One region of the Actinoplanes sp. NPDC051513 genome, then DNA from elsewhere that is predicted to be linked to it. Evidence: riboswitches for the same ligand, from Rfam matches in the RefSeq annotation. Region 1 holds a riboswitch; each other region holds the start of a gene.
The links. A riboswitch is a leader RNA that binds a small molecule or an ion and turns the genes downstream of it on or off. The one in region 1 is predicted to bind cyclic di-AMP.
Positions count from the first base shown of each region.

Region 2: it holds a riboswitch for cyclic di-AMP, as region 1 does, so the genes downstream of both, ACIA5D_RS13925 (NlpC/P60 family protein) here and ACIA5D_RS10085 (transglycosylase family protein) in region 1, are expected to answer to the same signal.
Region 3: it holds a riboswitch for cyclic di-AMP, as region 1 does, so the genes downstream of both, ACIA5D_RS09335 (NlpC/P60 family protein) here and ACIA5D_RS10085 (transglycosylase family protein) in region 1, are expected to answer to the same signal.
Region 4: it holds a riboswitch for cyclic di-AMP, as region 1 does, so the genes downstream of both, ACIA5D_RS30180 (coiled-coil domain-containing protein) here and ACIA5D_RS10085 (transglycosylase family protein) in region 1, are expected to answer to the same signal.

Region 1 is NZ_JBITDW010000003.1:30,714-36,135, forward strand. It holds gene ACIA5D_RS10060 (SDR family oxidoreductase) at 1-477, shown strand, start outside; gene ACIA5D_RS10065 (hypothetical protein) at 492-857, opposite strand; gene ACIA5D_RS10070 (LysR family transcriptional regulator) at 907-1,785, opposite strand; gene ACIA5D_RS10075 (YybH family protein) at 1,856-2,221, shown strand; gene ACIA5D_RS10080 (cysteine hydrolase family protein) at 2,362-3,009, opposite strand; gene ACIA5D_RS10085 (transglycosylase family protein) at 3,100-3,783, opposite strand; cyclic di-AMP (ydaO/yuaA leader) riboswitch at 3,785-3,964, opposite strand; gene ACIA5D_RS10090 (saccharopine dehydrogenase family protein) at 4,169-5,407, shown strand.
Region 2 is NZ_JBITDW010000003.1:818,234-823,655, forward strand. It holds gene ACIA5D_RS13915 (SDR family NAD(P)-dependent oxidoreductase) at 1-83, opposite strand, end outside; gene ACIA5D_RS13920 (RNA polymerase sigma factor RpoD/SigA) at 657-1,661, shown strand; gene ACIA5D_RS13925 (NlpC/P60 family protein) at 1,740-2,666, opposite strand; cyclic di-AMP (ydaO/yuaA leader) riboswitch at 2,722-2,860, opposite strand; gene ACIA5D_RS13930 (DUF3817 domain-containing protein) at 3,075-3,392, opposite strand; gene ACIA5D_RS13935 (hypothetical protein) at 3,403-3,819, opposite strand; gene ACIA5D_RS13940 (DUF6158 family protein) at 3,905-4,132, shown strand; gene ACIA5D_RS13945 (DUF1360 domain-containing protein) at 4,169-4,693, shown strand; gene ACIA5D_RS13950 (hypothetical protein) at 4,945-5,130, shown strand; gene ACIA5D_RS13955 (ANTAR domain-containing protein) at 5,230-5,422, shown strand, end outside.
Region 3 is NZ_JBITDW010000002.1:865,310-870,731, forward strand. It holds gene cydB (cytochrome d ubiquinol oxidase subunit II) at 1-345, opposite strand, end outside; gene ACIA5D_RS09320 (cytochrome ubiquinol oxidase subunit I) at 359-1,723, opposite strand; gene ACIA5D_RS09325 (BlaI/MecI/CopY family transcriptional regulator) at 1,801-2,148, shown strand; gene ACIA5D_RS09330 (M56 family metallopeptidase) at 2,145-3,047, shown strand; cyclic di-AMP (ydaO/yuaA leader) riboswitch at 3,170-3,308, shown strand; gene ACIA5D_RS09335 (NlpC/P60 family protein) at 3,323-4,315, shown strand; gene ACIA5D_RS09340 (MarR family winged helix-turn-helix transcriptional regulator) at 4,507-4,959, opposite strand; gene ACIA5D_RS09345 (epoxide hydrolase family protein) at 5,028-5,422, shown strand, end outside.
Region 4 is NZ_JBITDW010000010.1:221,484-226,905, forward strand. It holds gene ACIA5D_RS30170 (glycoside hydrolase family 65 protein) at 1-1,147, shown strand, start outside; gene ACIA5D_RS30175 (coiled-coil domain-containing protein) at 1,204-2,247, opposite strand; cyclic di-AMP (ydaO/yuaA leader) riboswitch at 2,251-2,401, opposite strand; cyclic di-AMP (ydaO/yuaA leader) riboswitch at 2,610-2,759, shown strand; gene ACIA5D_RS30180 (coiled-coil domain-containing protein) at 2,800-3,774, shown strand; gene ACIA5D_RS30185 (ABC transporter ATP-binding protein) at 3,798-4,574, opposite strand; gene ACIA5D_RS30190 (ABC transporter permease) at 4,567-5,422, opposite strand, start outside.

The DNA of each region.
Region 1 (5,422 bases):
AACGACCCGTCGCTCGCGCCCTACGTGAAGGGCGCCGACGCCGTCGTCTTCGCCGCAGGCGCCGGGCCGGGAAGCGGCGCCGCCCGCAAGCGCACGGTCGACCTGGGCGGCGCGATCAAGCTCGCCGACGCGGCGATGGCCGAGTCCGTCTCCCGCTACGTGATGGTCTCGTCGATCGGCGCCGAGAATCCATCGGCCGGCGGCGCCATGCAGCCCTACCTCGAGGCAAAGGCAGAAGCTGACGCGTACGTCGTGGCGAGCGGCCTCGACCACACGATCGTCCGCCCGGGGCACCTCACCGACGACCCGGGCACCGGCCTGGTCAAGGCCACCCGCACGCTGGGCAACCGGGGGCCGATCCCGCGTGACGACGTGGCCGCGGTGCTGGCCGCCTGCCTGTGGACCCCCGCCACGATCGGCGTCACCTTCGAGCTCTTCGCGGGCGAGACCCCCATCGCCGAGGCCTTGAACCTCTAGGCCCGCCCGGCGCTCTACGCTTCGGGAAGGTGGGCGGCCAGCGCGCGGGCCTCGTTGCGCAGCTGTTCCGCGCGGTCCGCGTACCCGGCCTGCTCGTACTCCCCGGCCGCGGTCTCCCGCTCCTCCACCTCGTCCCGCACGATCCGCTCGACGTCGGCCTCCGTCAGCGCCCGCCGGGCGACCTCGGTCGTTCCCACGCCCACCGCGATGTGCTCGATCGCGAGGCTCGTGCCCGTCGCCTCCTCGGCCGGCACGATCGCCTCGGCGTTGTCGATCGCCGCCAGGGTGGCGCGCAGCGCGGCCGTCGCCGCCCGGTCCCGCGACTTCATGGCAGCCGGCAGCGCCGCACGAAGCCGCTGCCGCAGGGAGATCTCCGTCATGACCGCGACGCTATAGCCCGGAAACTCATTTCGCTCAGCCCGACGCTGTTCAGCCTTCGCCGAACTCCCGGCGAAGGTGCGGCAGCAGCGCGGCCAGCGCCGTGCTCGTCCGCGGGCGCCACACCAGCGCGAGCAGCGCCGGGATCGTCACTCCGGTGATCGGCACGGCTACGAGGTCCGCGTGCGCCTTCCCCATCGACTCGCTCAGCACCGCGATTCCGAGGCCGCGCGCCGCCATGTCGGCGACCGCCGCCGGCGCCGACGCGACCAGCACCACGTCCGGGATCAAGCTCGCGGACACACACGCCTCATCGAAAGCGGCGCGGATACCGGTCCCCTCGGGCAAGGTGACGAGAGCGTGCGCCACCAGCTCGGTCAGCGGCAGCCCTGGCTCACCCGCCTGCGGATGATCGGGCGGGACCAGCGCCACGAGGCCCTCGCTGGCGATCACCTGGGCGGACAGGTGCTCCGGCGGCGCGCCGGCCACGCCGACGAGGGCGATGTCGGCCAGCCCGGTCCGCACCGAGTTGACGAGCCGGCGGGAGTCGTTCTCGAGCAGCTCGAGCTCGATCGCCGGGTGCTCGCGGTGGAACGCGGCCAGCGCGGCGAACAGGGGAGTGATCTCGCAGCCGGTCACCATGCCGATCGTGAGATGGCCGCGGACGAGGCCCTTCACCTCGTCGATCGCCTCGCGCAGCTCGGAGGCGGCGTTCAGCGCCGTCCGGGCGTACTGGAGAGCCACCTTGCCCGCCTCGGTGAGTCGCGCGACCCGTCCCGACCGGTCGAAGAGCTCGGCGCCCAGCTCGGTCTCCAGCGCCTTGACCTGGGCGCTCACCCCCGACTGGCTGATGTGCACGCGCTGGGCGGCACGGGTGAAGCCGGCCTCTTCGGCCACCGCCACGAAGTACGCGAGCTGCCGCAGTTCCATAACCACAGATTCTAGTTCGCATAAAAACTATGCGTTGGACTTCTGTTCCCCGCCCGACGAGGCTGGAGTCATGACCGAACGCGAGAAGGCTCGTAAGCCAGAAGACCTGACCCGCCTGTTCGTCGAGCGCGCCAATGAGAAAGACGCGGAGGGTCTCGCCCTGCTCTACGAGGAAGACGCGGTGATGGCCTATCCGCCCGGCCGGCAGACCGTGGGCCGCGCCGCGATCCAGAAACTGTGGGAAGAGGCGCTCCCGCACATGCCGGCCTTCGAGCCCGAGCAGCCGCTGCCGACGCTGATCAGCGGAGACCTGGCGCTGACCGCGACCCCGCCCAAGGATGGCGCCGGCGCCCGCGCGCAGGTGGTGCGCCGGCAGCCCGACGGCACGTGGCTCCGCGTCCTCGACCAGCCCGAGTTCGTCACGCCGGGGCGTTGACGCGGCCGCCCGCTCGGCTTCGACGTGGCCACCCCGCTCGGCTTCGACGTGGCCACCCCGCTCGGCTTCGACGTGGCCGCCCGCTCGGCCTCGCGCGGCAGCGAGCCCCGTGGACGGCGCACCAAGAGGTCGAGGCGGCGTCAGACCGTCGGCGTGATGGCTTCGGCGGTGGTGCGGAGCACGGTGCCGAGGCCGGCGACCTCGCGGAAACCTTGGTCGCTGGCTTGCGACACGGCGTCGGTGACCAGCACGACGCGGTAATCGCGCTCGTGGGCCTCGATGATGTTGGCGCGCGGGCAGTTGGGCAGGTTGCAGCCGGCGAAGACGAGGGTGTCGACGCTGTGCGCGGCGAGGAGCTCCTCGAGCCGCGTGCGATAGAAGGCGCCCCAGCGCGGTTTGTAGAGCGCGTATTCGCCGGGGCCGAGCAGCTGCGGCTCGCCGCGCAGAAGGGCCTCGTCGTCGAGGTTGTCGTCGAGGTCGCCGGCCGGCGCCAGGCCCGGCGCAAGCAATCGGCCGGGCGTGCCGGGCCGGGCGAATTCGGCGCCGCCCTGCACGAGGGTGCGCCGCACGCGGTCGACGTCCTGGCCGTCGGCCGGATAGAGGCGGACAACGTGGACGATCGGCCGTCCGGTCGCCCGGAACGTCTCGGTGAGCTTCGTGAGGTTGGGGAGGATCTCGGTGGTGCCGGCCAGCCCGAACGGGCCATCGGAAAGGAAGTCGCGCTGCATGTCGATGGTGATCAGCGCCGAGCGGTCCCAGTGCGGCTCGAGATGCGGGTCGGTGGCCATGCCGCCACTGTGGCACAACCGCCACTTCGTCGCCGGTGGGGCGCGGCCCGGCCGCCCTGGGGGATGAGCGGCCGGGTCGCTACGAGTGGATCAGAGTGCGATCCGCTGACCGGGGAAGATCAGGTTGGGGTTGCTGATGGTGTTGCCGTTCAGCTGGTAGAGGGTGTGCCAGCCGCCCTTGACGTGGTTGCGCGTGGCGATGGCCGACAGCGTGTCGCCGGAGCGGACGACGTAGGTCTTGCCGGTGGCCTTCGCGGTCGTGGTGCGGGTGACCTTGTGCGACGACGTCGTGGGCTTCTTGGTGGCCTTCTTGGTGGCCTTGTGCGTGGTCGACTTCGACTTGTGGGCCGACTTCGACGACGACTTGGAGCCGCTCGTGTTCGAGCCCTTGTAGTGCTTCGACGAGCCGGCCTTCTTGCCGCACACCGGCCACGCGCCGATGCCCTGGCCGTCCAGCACCTTCTCGGCGATGCGGATCTGCTCCGCCTTGCTCGCCTTGTTCGCGGTGCTGGCGTACTTCGTGCCGCCGTAGGCCTTCCACGTGCCGCGGGTGAACTGCAGCCCGCCGTAGAAGCCGTTGCCGGTGTTGATGCTCCAGTTGCCGCCCGACTCGCACTGCGCGATCGCGTCCCAGTTCACACTGGACGCCTGCGCGGGGGAAGCGGGGCCGAGCAGGGCGGCCGTGCCCGCCACGCCGACGGCCGTGAGGCCCAGCGCGAAACGGGCGTGCTTGCGCGCCCGCGGCGTGCGGGCATGCTTGCGGATCTGTGCCATGACAGAGAACCCTCCACGCCTACGAGGTCAGCTGTCGGGTTCGGGCTGAGGTGCCCGGCCGCCATCCTGCGGCTTCACCCCGAGGCGCGCGCATCGCGCGCCGAGGAACGTTTGGGTCCCCCGCTCCCTGCCACGGGTTAATGTCCGGCGGGCGGTGGCAGGGACTCGGCGTTCCACCCGCGGTGCCCGCATCGCGGGACCGGCCGACGGTAACCACGGGTCCGCGAATTCACCCAAGCTCAGCCCGGGAAAGGTGACGTTGTTCTCAGCTATTGCCCTATTTGATCTTGCTTTATGTCGAGAATGACCGATTGGTAACGCTCTGGCATTACCGATCGGTAACTTGTCCGGCCGCCGCCGGAAACCTGGTGGAGAATCTGCTGCCATGAGCGACCACCCCCGCGATCACGACATCGTCGTCTATGGCGCCTCCGGTTTCGTCGGAGCGCTGGTGGCGCAGTACCTGGCCGAGCACGCGCCGGCCGGCACGCGGGTCGCCCTGGCCGGCCGCTCCGAGGCCAGGATCGCCGAGGTCAAGCAGCGTCTCGGCGTCGACTGGCCGGTCCTGGTGGCCGACGCCACCGACGTGCCTGCCCTCGAGCGGTTGGCCGCCGCGACCCGGGTCGTCGTCACCACCGTCGGGCCATATGCGAGATACGGCAAAGCGCTCGTGCGGGCCTGCGCCGCCGCCGGCACCGACTACGTCGACCTCACCGGTGAGGTGTTGTTCGCCCGGGCGAGCATCGACGACAACCACGAGCTCGCCCGCTCGACCGGCGCCCGCATAGTGCACTCCTGCGGCTTCGACTCGATCCCGTCCGACATCGGCGTGCATGTGCTCGACCAGCAGGTCAAGGCCGACGGCGCCGGCGAGCTCACCGACACCACGCTGGTCGTCACCAGCCTGCGCGGCGGGATCAGCGGCGGCACGATCGACTCGATGCGGCACCAGCTCGACGTGGTCAAGAACGACGGCAAGCTGCGCCGGGTCGCCGCCAGCCCCTACTCGCTGAGCCCCGACCGCGCCGCCGAGCCCGATCTCGGCCGGCAGGACGACACCGCCATCGTGTCCGGTCCCGCCGTGCACCCCCGGTTGCGCGGCACGCTCGCGCCGTTCTTCATGGCCTCCTACAACACCCGGGTGGTGCGCCGCAGCAACGCCCTGCGCGGCTGGGAGTACGGCCGGGCGTTCCGCTACCGCGAGACGATGAGCGTCGGCGCCTCCCCGCTCTCCCCGGTGATCGCCCACGGCACCCGGCTCGGCCTCGGCGCGCTGATGGTCGGCCTGTCGCTACCGCCGACCCGCTTCCTCCTCGACAAGATCCTGCCCAAGCCGGGCGAAGGCCCGAGTGCGGAGGCCCGGGAGAACGGCCACTTCACGATGGACCTGTTCGCCACCACGACGTCCGGCGCCCGCTACGCGGCGCGGTTCCGGGCCAAGGGCGACCCCGGCTATGCGGCCACCGCGGTCATGCTCGGCGAGTCAGCCCTCGCCCTCGCCCACGATCGCGACGCCCTGCCTCCGTCCGAGGGCGGCGTCCTCACCCCGGCCACGGCATTGGGCGACGCCCTGGTCACCCGCCTGCGCGCCGCCGGCATGGAGATCGCCGCCCGCAAGAGCTGAGGGGCGCTGCGACGG
Region 2 (5,422 bases), 790 kb from region 1:
CCGTCCGCCAGGAAGGCACTCACCGTGGCCGTTCCCAGCCCGCCCGCGCCGCCCGTAACGAAGACCGTGCGCCCGTTCGTCATGGGGATCATGCTGCCCGTTCATCCGCCCGGGACGGTGTGGTTTTCGTCACGCTCACCGGAGGATGGCCAGGTGGTCGCCAATAGTTACCAAATACGCCGTCACCTGCACGGGCGTCACCCGTGCGGGCGAGTGAACTACGGCGGGTCGTGCCGCATTGTGGCAGGTGGTCCCGTTCGGCACCGCGCCTCGGGATCTTTTTGATGAGGCTTTTGGTTCAAGCCGGTCGCGAAGCTGTCGATGCTGCACGTGAACCCAGGAAGCCGGACGGCCGTACTGGGTAGTGATGGACGTCCCAAGGTCGGTGGTGATGCCCGTCGCTGCGACAGGTGGGGGGCCGATGGTGTCATTGAGACCAACGCGGGTAAGCGTTCTGCTGCGCGACCGACAGCGGCGGCGGCGCGCGAATGCTGTGCCACGAGCCCCCTTCAGGAACATCGCATGCGGCTCTCAGCAATCACCCAGGCGTTCGTGACACTTTCGATCCACCAGCCGGAATCAGTGCGAGCAGTCATTTGTTGTGTAGATGCCAGTAACCGCAAGGTACGAACTGCGGACGTTACGGGGAGGAACTGATGAACACAGGGTTTGCCCGTAACGGGGTAAGTAGTGAACGCAATGAGGGGACCGTGGGCAACGTGGAGAAGAACACCGTGATGCGGACCGACCAGGTCGCCGAGGAGCGTGACCTTGTCGGCGTCTACCTGCACGAAATCTCCCGGACGCCACTGCTGAGCGCAGCCGAGGAAGTCGATCTTTCCAAGCAGATCGAAGCGGGCCTCTACGCGGAGTTCCTGCTCGACGAGGGCGAGACGCCGCGTGGCGTGAGCCGCGAGGAGCTCGAGCGGATCGTCCACGAAGGTCAGCGGGCGAAGGACCTGTTCATCCGGGCCAACCTGCGACTGGTCGTGTCGATCGCCCGGCGCTACGTGCGCTCCGGCATGCCGATGCTCGACCTGATCCAGGAGGGCAACACCGGCCTGGTCCGCGCGGTCGAGAAGTTCGATTACGAGCGCGGCTACAAGTTCTCGACGTACGCGACGTGGTGGGTGCGCCAGGCGATCAGCCGGGCCATCGCCCAGCAGGAGCGCACCGTGCGCCTCCCCGTGCACCTGGTCGAAGACGTCAACCGGATGCGCAACGTCACCCGCCAGCTCGTCCGCGAGCTCGGCGCCGACCCCGAGCCCGACCAGATCGCGAAGGCGCTCGGCGTGACGGTCGAGCGGGTCAACGAGCTCACCCGCTGGGCTCAGGACACCGTCTCCCTCGACACGCCCGTCGGCGACGACGGCGACACCAACCTCGGCGACCTGGTGGCCGACAGCGACGCACCCTCGCCGGAAGAGATCGTGCTGACTGCCCTGGAGCGCCAGCGCATCGAGGGTCTGCTCAACCACCTCGACGACCGGTCGGCCGGCATCATGCGGGCGCGGTACGGCCTCGAGGACGGCCGGGAGCACTCGCTGACCGAGGTGGCCTCGCGCTTCTCGCTCAGCCGCGAGCGCATCCGCCAGCTCGAGATCCAGGCGCTCGGCCGGCTGCGCGAGCTGGCCCGGGCCGAGGGCCTGCAGGCCGCCTGATCTTCGCACTTCCCCCGGATTTCCCTACGCGAAAGGCCGGTACCCCATTGGGTACCGGCCTTCTTGGTTCCGCGGTTGTTACTTGACCCGTCCGTAGCCGTACGGGGTCATGATGTTGATCGTCCTCTTCTTGACCGGCTCGCCCTCGCGTGACGCGTCGATGATCATGCCGCCGCCGACGTACAGGCCGACGTGCCCGAGGCTGCGGTAGAACACCAGGTCGCCCGGCTGCAGTTGCGACTTGCTGATCCGGGCGGTGGCGCTGTACTGCGCGGCCGCGTTGTGCGGCAGCGACTTGCCGGCCTTGGACCAGGCGGCCATGGTCAGGCCCGAGCAGTCGAACGTGTTGGGGCCCGCGTCGCCGTACCCGTAGTAGGCCGGCTTGTTCGCCTGCGTGTACGCGAAGTCGACGGCGATGCCCGCCTTGCCGGAGATGGCGGGCGCCGGGCCGGCCGCTCCCGCGACGCCGGTCTCGGTCGCGCTGCCGTACGCCTGCACACGCATGGCGCGCAGCTTCTTGATGTTCGCCTCGATCGTCTTCTTCCGGGCGTCCATCGCCTTGAGCTGCGCCGCCTGCTTGGCCTGAGTGGTCTTCAGGGCCGCCTGCCGGTCGGCGAAGTTCTGCGTGGTCTCGGTGAAGTCGTTGATGTCCCGCTGATTGGCGCGGTTGATCATCTCGAGGAGGCTCATCTTCTCGACCAGGCCGCCCTGCTCGTTGCCCAGCAGCGCGCTCATCGGCCCCACCCGGCCCTGCATGTAGGCCTGGGAGGCGATGGTCTCGACCTGTGCCTCGGCCACCACGAGCTTCGCCTTGGCGGGCGCGAGCGAGGCCTGGAGGGTCTTCTGGTCGTTCGCCGTCTTGGTCAGGTCGATCTTGAGCTTGTTGTACGACTCGGTGATGTCCTCGAGCTGGTTCGAGGCGGTCTCGATCTGCTTCTTGAGCTCGGTCTCGGACGGCGCCGCGTGTGCCGCGGTCGCCACGGATCCGGTGATCGCGATCGCCATCGCCGCGACCATGAGTGCCCGAAGCCTGGTGCGGGGGGTTGGCACCGGTTGCTGACCTTTCTTCCGCTGCGGCCGCCTACCGGGTTAGCTGACGCCAAATCCGGGCGGTTCAGTGGGCGGGAAGAAGGCCCTGCTGCTCCGCAGATTCAGCCCAGAAACGCGGTTCCCCGGCTCAACTCGGGCCCGCGCTCGCTCCGGGGGAGGGCGTGCGAGGACACCGCGCCGATTGGGCGGCGTTGGCCGGCGCCACCGAGGGATGTGGCTGCGGACCGAACCAACCGCATTAACTTATCGATGCGCGAAACAAAATCAAGGTCTCTACGCGGGATTTAAGGAAAAGGCCAGATATGCGTGATTGATCCCGATAACGCATTGTCATTCGACGAAGACGGCGCGTCATTCTCGCGATCAAATGGGACTTTTCACCGGTTCCACGGGAACCCACGCGTGGCTGACCTTACGCTCGGCCCAGAACGAGAGGAAGGGGATGGTTCCGGCCGCCATCACCAGGATCATGCGGAGGAAGGGCCACCCCGCCCGGCGCGCCAGGTCGAAGGTCAGCACCAGATAGACCATGAAGAGGAAGCCGTGCGCGGGGCCGACGATCGCCACCACGGTGTCGTTGTCGGCGAGGTACTTCAGCGGCATGCCGACCAGGACGAGCGTGAGCAGGCAGACGCCGACGATCCACGCGATGATCCGATAGCGGGTGAGCGCTCCCTGCACGTTCCACGTCCTATTTCGTCGAGGTGTAACCGGGGTAGTCGGCCGGTCCGGCGCCGGGATGGGCTGCGAGCCAGGCGAGGTAGTCGTTGTAGGCGGCCAGCTCGGGGTCGTCTTCGGCGGGCGCCCTGCTGACCGCGACCCGCACGGGCCGGCCGACCGTAACAGGCGAGCCTGGGAGCTTCTCGGGCTCTTCGTCCCTTTCCTCCGGCGCCTCGGCGGGAGGCTCGCGGGCCAGCTGGACCTCGCGGTACCAGAGGAAGGCGAAGAAGGCCGCGAACACCGGCCATTCGAAGGTGTAGCCCCAACTGAGCGTGTTGCCGCCACTGGCCCGGCTGAACTGCCACCACCCCAGCCCGAGGCAGCCCGCGATCGCGACCAGCGCCAGGACATGCCGCACGATCCACGCCGGCGTCCACAGCCCCTTCATGCACACGAGGGTACCGGCGGCACGTTTGCCCGCCGTCGGCGCGGGCAACCGTTCTGCCAGGTGATGACCACGACGGAGGTGCACGATGGCGGACGCCGAGACCGGGACCGGCGTGGACCCGGCCACGCTTGACGACGAGGACCTGTTCCGGGAGTTGTCCAGCCTCTATCGCGCGCGGATGTCCACGCTCCGGCACGGCCCCGGCGCGGCCCTCGACAACCACTTCCGGCGCACTGCCGAGCTGGAGACCGAGTACCTGACCCGCTTCCCGGGCCGCGAGGTGGACCCCGCCCGACTGACGCAGGACTTCTGACCGCCCGCTCGCCCGCCCGCTTGCAGGAGGACCCCCATGACCGACACCCTGCGCGACCGGATGGCGCACGTCGCTGACGCCTATGCCCCACACGAACACCGGCCGCTCGACGGATACCTGGTCGCGATGGGCGCCTTCGGCGCCCTCGCCGCGTCGTTGGCCGGTGCCGCGAAGCTCACCGGCCGGTCGGCGCCGCAGCGACCCGGGATCGCGGACGTGGCGCTGATCTCAATCGCCACGCACAAGCTGAGCCGCCTGCTCGCCAAGGACGCTGTGGCCAGCCCGCTGCGGGCGCCGTTCGCCCGGTACGCCGAGCCGGCCGGCGCCGCCGAGCTCAACGAGGAGGTACGCGATCAGGGCAGCTCGGTCCGGCACGGGATCGGCGAGCTGATCACGTGTCCCTTCTGCCTCGCCCTCTGGGTCGCCACCGGGCTCACCGGCGGCCTGGTCCTGGCTCCGCGGCTGACCCGGCTGGCGGCCACCGCGCTCACCGCCACGGCCGTCTCGGACTTCCTCCAGATGGCCTATGACCGCGCCAAGAAGGCGGCCGAAGCCGACTGAGCGTTCCTGTGGCGCGGGTCACACCCGCTAACGGAATCATGGGGTGCGACCGACAGTTGTGAACGGATGTCGGTGTGTCCAGTGTCCCCGGGCCTCACCCTTTGCCTTTACGGAATACCGTTCGGCTGGAGCCGTATCGTGCCTTTCGCCGCGAGGCGACATGCACACCGACATCTCGTACGCCGCCCCCGGGTTCGCCCGGGGGCGGCGACGTGTTTCAGGGGCTCGCTCCGCGGGGTACTTGATCATTCATGACTGACCGGATCGAGCAACGGGCCGCCGAGCTGCTTCCCGAGGAGCGTGCGGCCGGCAGCGCCGACCCGCGGGCGCAGGCCGAGGCCATCCTGGACGACTCCGACCAGCGCGAAGATACCCCGGAAGCGGTGGAGAACCGCCGCTCCGACGAGGCGGCCACCTCCGCCGAGACCACCCGGTAGAGGCACCGAACTTCCGTGTTCGTCGATGGTCATGGCAATATTCCCCGCGTGTCTGCCCAGAATCGCCGGATTTCTGCGCCGGCGCGTGGCCCCGCTCGTTTGCTGAGCCGTCCCGCGCGCACCCGCAGCACGCGCTCCGCCGCCCTCAGCGGCCCGCACGCGGTCGAACTGGCCGGGCTGCTGCACGAGCTGTCGGTGCGCCTGCTCGGCGCCGAGAGCTTCGCCTCGGCGCTCGAGCGCCTCGCGGCCTGGGTGGTGGGCGCGGTGCCGGGCACGGTGCGTTGCTCGGTCA
Region 3 (5,422 bases), on a different contig from region 1:
AATGTCGCAGGTGCGGCGCCAGCGCTCGCCGTCACCCTTTCCGCGGAACTCCAGCGCCACGCCCCGCACGGCCAGGAGCAGCAGCAGCGCGGCGACCGGGAGATAAAGGCCAGAAAGCAGCGCGGCATACCAGGCGGGGAAGGCTGCGAAAGTTACCCCGATCGCGGCGACCAGCCACACCTCGTTGCCGTCCCAGAACGGGCCGATGGTGCGCACGATCGCGCCGCGCTCGTGGTCGTCGCGGCCGAGCAGCGGACCGAGGACGCCGACGCCGAAGTCGAAGCCCTCGAGGACGAAGAACAGGACCCAGGCGAGCACGACGATCGAGAACCAGAAGGTGATCACAGCGGAGGTCCCCTCAGTAGACGGGCGCTAGTTCGGGTGATTTGTCCGGCGCATCCGCGGGCGGCGCGAGCGGCTGCCGGGCGAGATGACGGATCAGGCGGAACCAGACGACGGCGACCACCCCGTAGATCACGGCGAAACCGATCAGCGAGGCGAGGACCTCCGCGCTGGTCAGGCCGGGAGAAATGCCGTCGGAAACTTTCGTGAGGCCGAACGCGATCCACGGCTGCCGCGCGGTCTCGGTGAAGATCCAGCCGAGCGTGTTGGCCGCTGCCGGCAGCAGCGGGATCAGCGGCAGCCACCGGGTCAGCCAGCGGGGGGCGGCACGATTCTTTCGGGTACGCCAGAGGTAGAACGCGGCAACGGCGGCCGCCAGCATCCCGGCCCCGATCATCAGGCGGAACGTCCAGAACGCCACCGGGATCATCGGCACGTAGCTGCCCGGCCCGTACTGCGCCGCGTACTGCGCCTGCAGGTCGTCGATGCCCTGGACGGTGGCGCCCGGCGAGCCCTTGGCGAGGATCGACAGCAACCAGGGAATGTCCAGCGTGAACGACGGCAGTGGCTTGCCGGTGGTGATGATCGAGAACGGCGCGCCCTTGGTCGTCTCGTAGAGGGCCTCGGCGGCGGCCATCTTCATCGGCTGGACCTCGGTGATCACTTTGCCCAGGTGGTCGCCGGTCACCGCGGTGGCCGCCCCGCCCGCCAGCATCACCCAGGCGCCGAGCCGCGCGAGGGTCCGGTGTGCGGGCTCGGCCGCCATGCGCCACACCGCGATGGCGAGCAGCAGCGCGCCGCCGATCATCGCGGCCCCCGACAGCGTGTGCGGGAACGCGGCGAGGTTCACCTTGTTCAGCAACAGCTCGGAGAACGACGTGAGGCGCGCCCGGCCGGTCGCCGGGTCCATCTCGTACGCGATCGGGTTCTGCATGAAGCTGTTGGCGGCCAGGATGATGAACGCCGACAGGATCGTGCCCAGCGAGACCACCACGATCGTGGCCGCGTGCGCGAGGCGGGGCAGCCGGTCCCAGCCGAAATACCAGAGCGCCAGGAACGTGGCCTCCAGGAAGAAAGCCAGCATCCCCTCGATGGCGAGCGTCGGGCCGAAGACGTCGCCGTAGAACTTCGCGAACGCGCTCCAGCCCATGCCGAACTGGAACTCCTGCACGAGCCCGGTGACCACGCCGACCGCGAACGTGACGATGAGAAGTTTTCCGACGAACTTCGTGAGATCACGGAACTTGTCGTTCTTCGTGCGCAGCCACGTGATTTCCAGGCCGGCCGCGATCGCGGCGAGGCTGATCGACAGCGGCACGAAGAAGTAGTGGTAGATCGTCACCACCGCGAACTGCAACCGCGTCAGGTCGAGCACGTCCATGCGAGTTCCCCCCTCTACGACGTCTCGTAGTAGATACTACGACGTGTAGTACGACGCCGTGCAGTAGAGTGGGACACATGGCGCTGGGAGACCTGGAACGTGAGGTCATGACGGTTCTGTGGGACGCCGCGGAACCGCTCACGGTGCGGCAGGTGCACGAGTCGCTGAGTCGCGACCGCGACCTCGCCTACACGACCGTGATGACCGTGCTCGACCGCCTGGCCAAGAAATCGGTCGTCGTGCAGCAAAAAGCAGACCGCGCCTACCGGTACGTCCCGGCGCAGTCCCGCGAGGAGATGACCGCGTCCGTCATGCTCGACGCGCTCAGCGCCACCCCCGACCGCGACGCCGCCCTCGCGTATTTCGTCGGGCAACTTTCGCCGGATGCGCTGCAAGCCGCCATCGAAGCCGCCCGTAAGGGATGACGGCGCTGCTGCTCGGCGCGCTCGGGCTCACCCTGTCGCTGATCGTGCCCGGCCTGCTCGCGCGGGCACGCTGGCCCGACCGGGCGCCCGCCGCCGCCGTGCTGCTGTGGCAGGCCATCACCCTGGCCGCGGTGCTCTCCGCGCTCGGTGTCGTGCTCGCGGCCCCCGAGGAGCTGACCCGCGCCGCCGGCTCCGGAAAACCGGTCACCGCCGCCGCGCTGATCGGCGCCCTCGCCGTGGCGGCGGTCATCGTGCTGCGGCTGCTCGTCTCGCTGTGGGGAGTTTCGCGGCGCTCGCGCGCCCGCCGCGCGAAACATCGCCTCCTCGTCGACCTGCTCGACCGGGCCGAGCAGCGCCAGGAGCTCGACGCCGGGAACGTCCGGGTCCTCGCCGGAAACTTGCCGCTCGCCTACTGCGTGCCGGGCCGGGAGGCGCGCGTGGTGCTCAGCGACGGCGCCCTGCGGCTGCTCGACCGCGACCAGGTCGACGCCGTCCTCGCCCACGAGCAGACCCACCTGCGCCACCGGCACGAGATGGTGATGGAGTCGTTCACCGCCTTCTATCGCGCCGTGCCCCGCCCCGTGCGCAGCCGGGCGCCGCTGGACGCCGTACACGTGCTTCTGGAGATGGTGGCCGACGACGCCGCCAGAAAACGTGTCGGCGCCGCGCCGCTGCGCGGCGCGCTGGAGCGGCTGACCGACGCCGTCCCCCTGGCGGAGGAAGTCGTGCCCGAACGAAACTCGCAACGGCGCCGGCTCGACCGCCTTGCGGCCCCGCAGCGACCCTCGACGGCCCTCAACGCGGGCGTCGCGGTCGTGGCGCTTGCCCTGCTCGTGCTACCCACGGTGATCCTGGTCGTCCCCTGGCTCGACCGGGCGCTGGACGCCTGGCCACTGTGATCACACTGGGTAGCGAAGGCCGTGCAGGAAGTTTCCCCGCCGTGGCAACTTCAGTTAACGACATGATCGAGGGTACGGTGGTCGGCGGTCCGGCAGCCCCCCATCGTCCATCCGGCCGATCTGACGGATCACCGCCTAATCGCCGCGTGCGGCGAACCGGGGACCCGAGTAGTCGGGGTGAAGCCGCAGTCCCCCTGCGGCCGGGCGCGCTTCCCGCCCGAACCCGTCAGCTAACCCGGTCGGCGGCGCTAGGGAAGAAGGGATAACGCACCTACGTGAAACGGATTGGGGCGCGCCGCGCCGCAGTTCTGCGCAGCCTGGTCTGCGCCGTCGCCGCGGTCGGGATCGTTCTCACCGGCCCGTCCGTAGCGCAAGCAGCACCGTCTCCGGCCAGCGTCGAGGCCGAGATCGACAAGCAGTGGAACCAACTCGAGCCGGTCATCGAGCAGTACAACGACGTGCACGGCAAACTGCTCAAGAACCAGGCTCAGCTGAAGAACCTCACCAAGCAGCTCACCCCGCTCCAGGTGCAGGTGGACGTCGCCCTGTCTCAGGTTCGTGGAATGGCCGTCGACGCGTACATGCAGGGCGCGCCGAACGCATTCAACGCCATGATCGTCAGCGGTTCGCCCACCGGGCTGACCGCCAAGCTGACCTATCTCGATCAGCTTGCGCGGCACCAGCAGGACCAGATCGCCGGCGTCGCGAAACTTCGCGACAAGTACGCCGGCATGAAGTCCGACCTGGACGTGCTGACCAAGTCGATCGCGGCCCGCGATGCCGACCTGGCCAAGCAGAAGACCGCGATCCAGAAGAAGATCGACGGCCTGCAGAAGCTGCGGCTCCAGGCGTACGGGGCGGCCGGCGAGTCCGACGGCCCGTACAAGACCGGACCGTGCCCCGCCACCTACAACAACGACGCGGGCGGCCGTGCGGCGCAGAAAGCCTGCGACCTCATCGGCAAGCCCTATGTCTTCGGTTCCGAGGGTCCGAACAGCTACGACTGCTCGGGTCTGACGAAGGCGGCGTGGGCCAGCGTGGGTGTGCACCTCGAGCACTACACGAAGGACCAGTGGAACGAGGGCAAGGCGGTGTCCCGGGCCAACCTGCAACCGGGCGACCTGGTCTTCTACTACCCAGGGAGCCTTCATCATGTCGCCATCTACATCGGCGACGGGATGGTGGTGCACGCCCCGCACACGGGTGACCATGTGCGGATGGCTACGATCGACCGGGGGCCGATCGCCGGCTACCGGCGGCCGGGCTGAGTTTCTTCCGTACGCGAAAAGGGGTCGCCGGACGAAATCCGGCGGCCCCTTTCGTGTTGGTCAGCTTCCCGGCCGAGGATTTGCCGGGTGATCCCGCAGCCGGCGCCGGTCTTGCCGAAGTACAGGTCGGTCATGTCGGTGAAGCCCTCGTCGAGCCAGGGCGAGGTGTACTCGTCTTGCCCGCGCGGCCCTCATTCCATCGGCGGCGGGGCGGACTCCTGCATCCGGTGATACCGGTAGAGCTTCGTCAGCAGCGTCGTCAGCTGCTCGCGCTCCGCCCGGTCGAGGGGCTCGAGCAGCTCGTCCTGGATGGAGCCGGCCTGGCGGGCCAGCTGCTCGGTGCGCGCGCGGCCCTGGTCGGTGATCATGATGATGTTCCGGCGGCGGTCGTCCGGGTTGGGCACGCGCCGGATGAAGCCGGCGGCCGCCATCTCGTTCAGCGCCTTGACCATGTCGCTGAGGTGGATCCCGACGCGCCGGCCGAGGTCGGCCTGGCTGGCCGGGCCCTTCATGGCCAGCGAGGAGAGCACGCGGTAGTGGTACCCGCGGGCGCCGACGTCGGCGAACCGGGCGCTGACCATACGTCCCGCGTACCCGGCGGTCTGGGTCAGCAGCCAGCTGGGCAAGTGCTCCACGTCCTCCACGTGACCACCCTAACATTCGTACACCTAACATTTGCCGTTCTAACGTTAGCGACACTAACGTTAGTGGCATGAACGAATATCGCGTCCACGTTCCGCAGGCGGACCTCGACGACCTCAACGACCGGCTCGCCCGCACCCGGTGGCCCGACGAGCTGCCCGGCGCCGGCTGGGACTACGGCATCCCGCTCAGCCGGGTACAGGAGCTCGCCCACGCCTGGGAGAAGCTCGACTGGCGTGCCCACGAGGCGCGGCTCAACGCATACCCGCAGTTCACGGCCACGATCGACGGCGAGAACGTCTGGTTCCTGCACATCCGCTCGGCGTCGCCGGACGCGATCCCGCTGATCCTCACCCACGGGTGGCCCGGCTCGGTCGTCGAGTTCCTCGACCTGATCCCACTGCTCACGCCACGTTTCCACCTCGTGATCCCGGCGATTCCGGGCTTCGGTTTCTCCGGGCCCAC
Region 4 (5,422 bases), on a different contig from region 1:
CCCGTGGCGCACCATCCGCGGGCAGGAATGCTCGGCGTACTGGCCGGCCGGCACCGCCGGATTCCACATCGGCGCCGACATCGCCGACGCGGTCCGCCGCTACGTGCAGGCCACCGGCGACTACGACTTCGAGCGCGAGGTCGGCCTCGAGCTGCTGATCGAGACCGCCCGGCTGTGGCGCTCGCTGGGCCACCACGACCGGCACGGCCGCTTCCACATCGACGGCGTGACGGGCCCCGACGAGTACACGGCCGTTGTGGACGACAACATCTACACCAACCTGATGGCCCAGCAGAACATGTTCAGCGCGGTCGAGGCGGCCAAGCGCCACCCCGACCTGGCCCGCCAGCTCGGCGTGGACGACGAGGAGATGGCCTCCTGGCGGGACGCGGCGGCGGCCGTGCACATCCCGTACGACCGGGAGCTTCAGGTGCACCAGCAGTCGGAGGGCTTCACCCGGCTCCAGGAGTGGGACTTCGAGAACACGCCGCCGGAGGCGTACCCGCTGCTGCTGAACTACCCGTACTTCGACCTGTACCGCAAGCAGGTGGTCAAGCAGGCCGACCTGGTGATGGCGATGTTCATTCGCGGCGACGCGTTCACGCCGGAGGAGAAGCAGCGCAACTTCGCCTACTACGACGCTCGGACCGTCCGGGACTCGTCGCTGTCGGCGTGCATCCAGGCCATCCTGGCCGCTGAGACCGGCCACCTCGAGCTCGCCCACGACTACCTGGGCGAGGCCGCGCTGATGGACCTGCACGACCTGCACCAGAACTCGCGGGACGGCGTGCACGTCGCGTCGCTGGCCGGCACGTGGATCTCGCTGGTCGCCGGCCTCGGCGGCATGCGCGACTTCAACGGTCAGCTGTCGTTCGCGCCGCGCCTGCCCAGCCGGATCGGCAACCTGGAGTTCTCGATGCTCTGGCGCGGCCTGCGGCTGCGGGTGAACGTGACGGCCGACGACGTGACGTACTCGCTGCGCAACGGCGGCGGCTCGGCCCGCCTCGTGCTGAGCCACCACGGCAAGGAGATCGAGGTGACCCAGGTGAAGCCGGTGACCGTGCCGATCCCGCCGGCGGGCCCGGTCGGCCCGTCGCCGACCCAGCCGGCCGGGCGCGCTCCGGTGCGCCGGGCGCCGCAGGACTGACCGATATTGAAAAGGCCCCCGCGGGAATGCCGCGGGGGCCTTCTTCGGCGGGGCCGTTAAAGCATCGAGACGTGTACGTGGTCCTTGTGAGTGCTCGCGCCGTGATAGGACTTCCAGCCCGTCGCCGGGAACCAGATCTGCTGGAACCAGATGACGTAGTAGATGCCCAGCCGATCGGCGTTACGCACCAGGAACGCCATGAGGTCGTTGCCGTAGTTCTTCATGTCGGTGTTGTGCGCGACCGAGAATCCGCTCTTCTGCAACGACCAGTCGCAGGCCCGGCCCTTCGGGTGCTCGAACGGGCCGCCGTTGCGGTGACAACCGACGAAGCGATTGAAGCCCGCCTTCTTCACCTCTTGGTACATGTGCAATGTACGGGCGGTGATGCAACCACTCGTGGTCGGATCGTTCACCGTGCATTTCTCCGGCGAGAAACCGCCGTCGGAGTTGCGCGGGGCGGGCGCCGCCTCCTTGGACACGGCGTCGACGAAGCCGCCGGTGAGGTTCTTGCCGCCGACCAGCGCGAGCGCCTTGTCGGCCGCGTCCTTCTGCTTCTTCATCGCGACCAGGTTGGTCTGCTGCTGCTTCACCTCGGCGTCGAGCGCGCTCTTCTTCGCCGTGACCTCGTCGATCGCCGCGTTCAGCTCGTGCAACTTCCGGTCGTGCAGGGTGTTGATCTCCTCGAGCGAGACCGCCTTGGCGAGGAAGTCGTCCGACCCCTGGCTGCCGAGCAGGAAGCTCGCGGCGCCGAGGTGGCCGGTGCGGTACTGCTGCGATGCGATGGCGTTGACCTCGGGAATCAGCGCGTCGCGCTTGGCCTCGGCCAGGTTGATCTCGACGGCCAGCTTCTTCTGGGTCGTGGTCGACTTCGCGACCGCGGCCTTCGCCTGTACGAACTTGCGGTTCGACGACTCGAGGATGTCGTTGAGGGTGGAGTTCGACTCGATCTCGTCACCCTTTTCGTCGGGCTGAGCCGACGAGGACGACGACGAGTCGTCGGGATCGGCGCTCGCGGGCGCGGCGGGTGCCGCAAAGAACGAGACAGCCACGAGCGGCGCCAGGGCCAGGGTCAGCCACCGGCGACGGGGGCGTACGGTCATCCAGGTTCCTTCCGGGTTACCGCCGACCGGGTTAGCTGACGGGTTCGGGACGGAAGCGATCCCTACCACGCCTCGTCTTGCGACTCAGCGCGGATACACCCCAAGTAACCATGGGTCCCCGGCTCGCCTCGCGGCGATTGGGCGGCGGCCTGCCGGCGCCTCGGGGGCGGCGCCTTCGGCGGCAGAGCCGCGGGTGAGTTTACCCGAGGTCGCTGAACACTTCAGGACCCAGGAAACGCAAATTCGGTAATCCTTCGGCGACGTTCCGTAAGAAAGTGACCGGCGGTTATCGGGCAATGGCGCAGAGTGCGAGATCTGTCGATCAATCGATATCATGGGTATGGTCGGTCACGGTCCCCGCCCGGGGGCCGCCGCCTAATCGCCTTTCGGCGAGCCGGGGAACCATGAGTTCCATTGGGGTGAATCCGCGCCGAGTCGCAAGACGAGGCGTGGTAGGGAACTTCCGTCCCGAACCCGTCAGCTAACTCGGTCGGCGGCCGACGGAAGGAACAGTTTGTGCGGCACATTACTGTCCGCCGGCGATTAGCGGCGATGCTCGCCATGCTGGTGGCCGCCTGCGGTCTGGCCATCGCGGTCGCGGGCCCGGCCACCGCGGCCCCGGGTGACACCGGCGACGACGGCGAGGGCGGCTCCAAGTCCGTGATCGAGCAGGTCGAGGCGGCCTCCAAGGGCTACCTCGAGGCCAAGGACGCGCTGGCCGCCTCGAAGAAGCGCCAGGCCGGGCTGACCGCCCAGCTCAAGCAGCTGGACGCCGACCTAGGACCCCGGCAGAAGGCGTTCGACCAGATCATCCAGCAGTCGTACAAGAGCGGCCGGCTCGGGCCGATGAGCGCGCTGCTCACCGCGGGCTCGGCGGGCGGATTCCTGGACCGGGCCGAGACGCTGCAGACGGTCGCGGTCAAGGAGAAGGCCGTTCTCGGCGAACTCCAGGCCACCCGCGACGGCCAGGCCCAGGCGAAGCTCGCGATCGAGGCCACCATCCGTGACCAGCAGAAGCAGGTCAACGTGATGGCCAAGCGCAAGGCACAGGCCGAGAGCGCGCTGAAGGCGGCCAACGCCGGGCAGGACGACCCGCAGCCGAGCGACGGCGGCAGCAGCAAGGGCGCGTCCGCGTTCCAGGGTGGCAGCGGCATGGTGGACGACCCGACCAGCGGTGGCCGCATCACCCAGCGCATGCTGCACGCCATGCAGCAGGCCCAGGCGGCCGGCTTCACCCACTACGTGCACTGCTTCCGCGAGCAGAACAGCGGCGAGCATCCGAAGGGCCGGGCCTGCGACTTCGCGGCCGACAAGGGTGGGTTCGGCGGGGTGGCGACCGGCAGCAGCAAGACGTACGGGAACAACCTGGCGAACTACTTCATCAACAACTCGAGCAAGATCGGCGTGCTCTACGTGATCTGGTTCCGGCGCATCTGGCTGCCTTCGAGCGGCTGGAAGTCGTACTCGGGTGGCAACGGCGACCCGTCGAGCGACCACACCAACCACGTGCATCTATCGGTCAGATAGCTGGACTGGAGGAGTACGAGACCTCATTTCTTCACGAAGGTCTCGTACTCCTTCAGCACGTCCTCGGTCGGGCCGTCCGCCTTGATCACGCCGCCCTCGAGCCAGATGCTGCGCTCGCAGGTGTCCCGGATCGACTGCTCGCTGTGGCTGACCAGGAAGACCGTGCCGGCCTCCTCGCGCAGGTCACGGACCCGCTGCTCGCTGCGCTTGCGGAACTTCGCGTCGCCGGTGGCCAGTGCTTCGTCGATGAGCAGCACGTCGTGCCTCTTGGCCGCGGCGATCGCGAAGCGCAGCCGGGCGCCCATGCCGGACGAGTACGTCCGCATCGGCAGCGAGCTGAAGTCGCCCCGCTCGTTGATGCCGGAGAACTCGATGATGTCCTTGACCTGCCCTTTCACCTCGGCCGGGGTCATGCCCATGGCCAGGCAGCCGAGCGTCACGTTGCGCTCGCCGGAGAGGTCGTTCATCAGCGCCGCGTTCACGCCGAGCAGCGAGGGCTGGCCGGCCGCGTAGATCGCGCCGCCCGGCTCCACCGGCAGCAGCCCGGCGATCGCCCGCAGCAGGGTCGACTTGCCCGAGCCGTTGGTGCCGATCAGCCCGATGGCCTCGCCCTTGTAGGCCACGAAGCTGGCGCCCTTGACCGCGTGCACCTCGCGCACCGCGGCGCTCTTGGTGCGGGTGACCAGCCGCTTGAAGCTGCTCACCGGCGAGTTCTGCGCCGCCGAGACCGAGCCGTGGATGCGGTAGATGATGTGCGCGTTGTCCGCGATGATCGTGGGGATCCGCTCGTCGTCAGCCACGGCCGTAACCCTTCTCTCCACGCCAGAAGTAGGCGTACCCGCCGATGCCCGCGACCAGCGACCAGACGATCGCCTGGATCCACAGCCGCAGCGGCGGCCCGGCCAGCTCGACGTTCTCCATCAGCGCGTGCCGCATGAGCTCGATGAAGACCAGCATCGGGTTCGCCTGGACCACGGCCAGCTTCCACCCGTGCAGGTGCTCGGTGAACTGGGTGACCGGGTAGAGCACGGCCGAGCCGTACATCCAGACGCGCATGATGAATGGGATGAGCTGGCGCAGGTCGTGCAGCTTGGAGCCGAGCCGGGCGACCAGCATCGAGAAGCCCGCGTTGAAGATCGTCTGCAGGATCAGCGCCGGGACCAGCAGCAGCCACTCCCACGTGACCGGCTCGCCGGTGAACAGCACGATGCAGATCAGCACGGTCATCGAGGCGATCATGTTGCGCGCCTCGACCAGGGTGATCGACAGCGGCAGGCTGGCCCGGGGGAAGTGCAGCGCCCGGATCAGGCCGAGGTTGCCGCTGATCGCCTGGACGCTCGCCTGCACCACCGCCTGCGTGTAGCCGAAGATGAAGACGCCGGTGCACAGGTACGGGATGAAGTTGCTGACGCCGTGCTTGGTGTTCAGCAGCACGCCGAAGATCACGTAGTAGACGCCCGCGTTGAACAGCGGGGTCAGCACCTGCCAGATCATGCCGAGCCGGGTGTTGCCCAGCGCGGCCGAGACCTTGGCGCTCGCGAACTCCCAGATGAAGTGCCGGTACGACCAGATCTGCCTGGTGTATTCCGGCAGGCTGGGCAGTCGTCCGGCTGCGCCTAGTCCATGTTTCCGGGCCAACTCCTTGGGG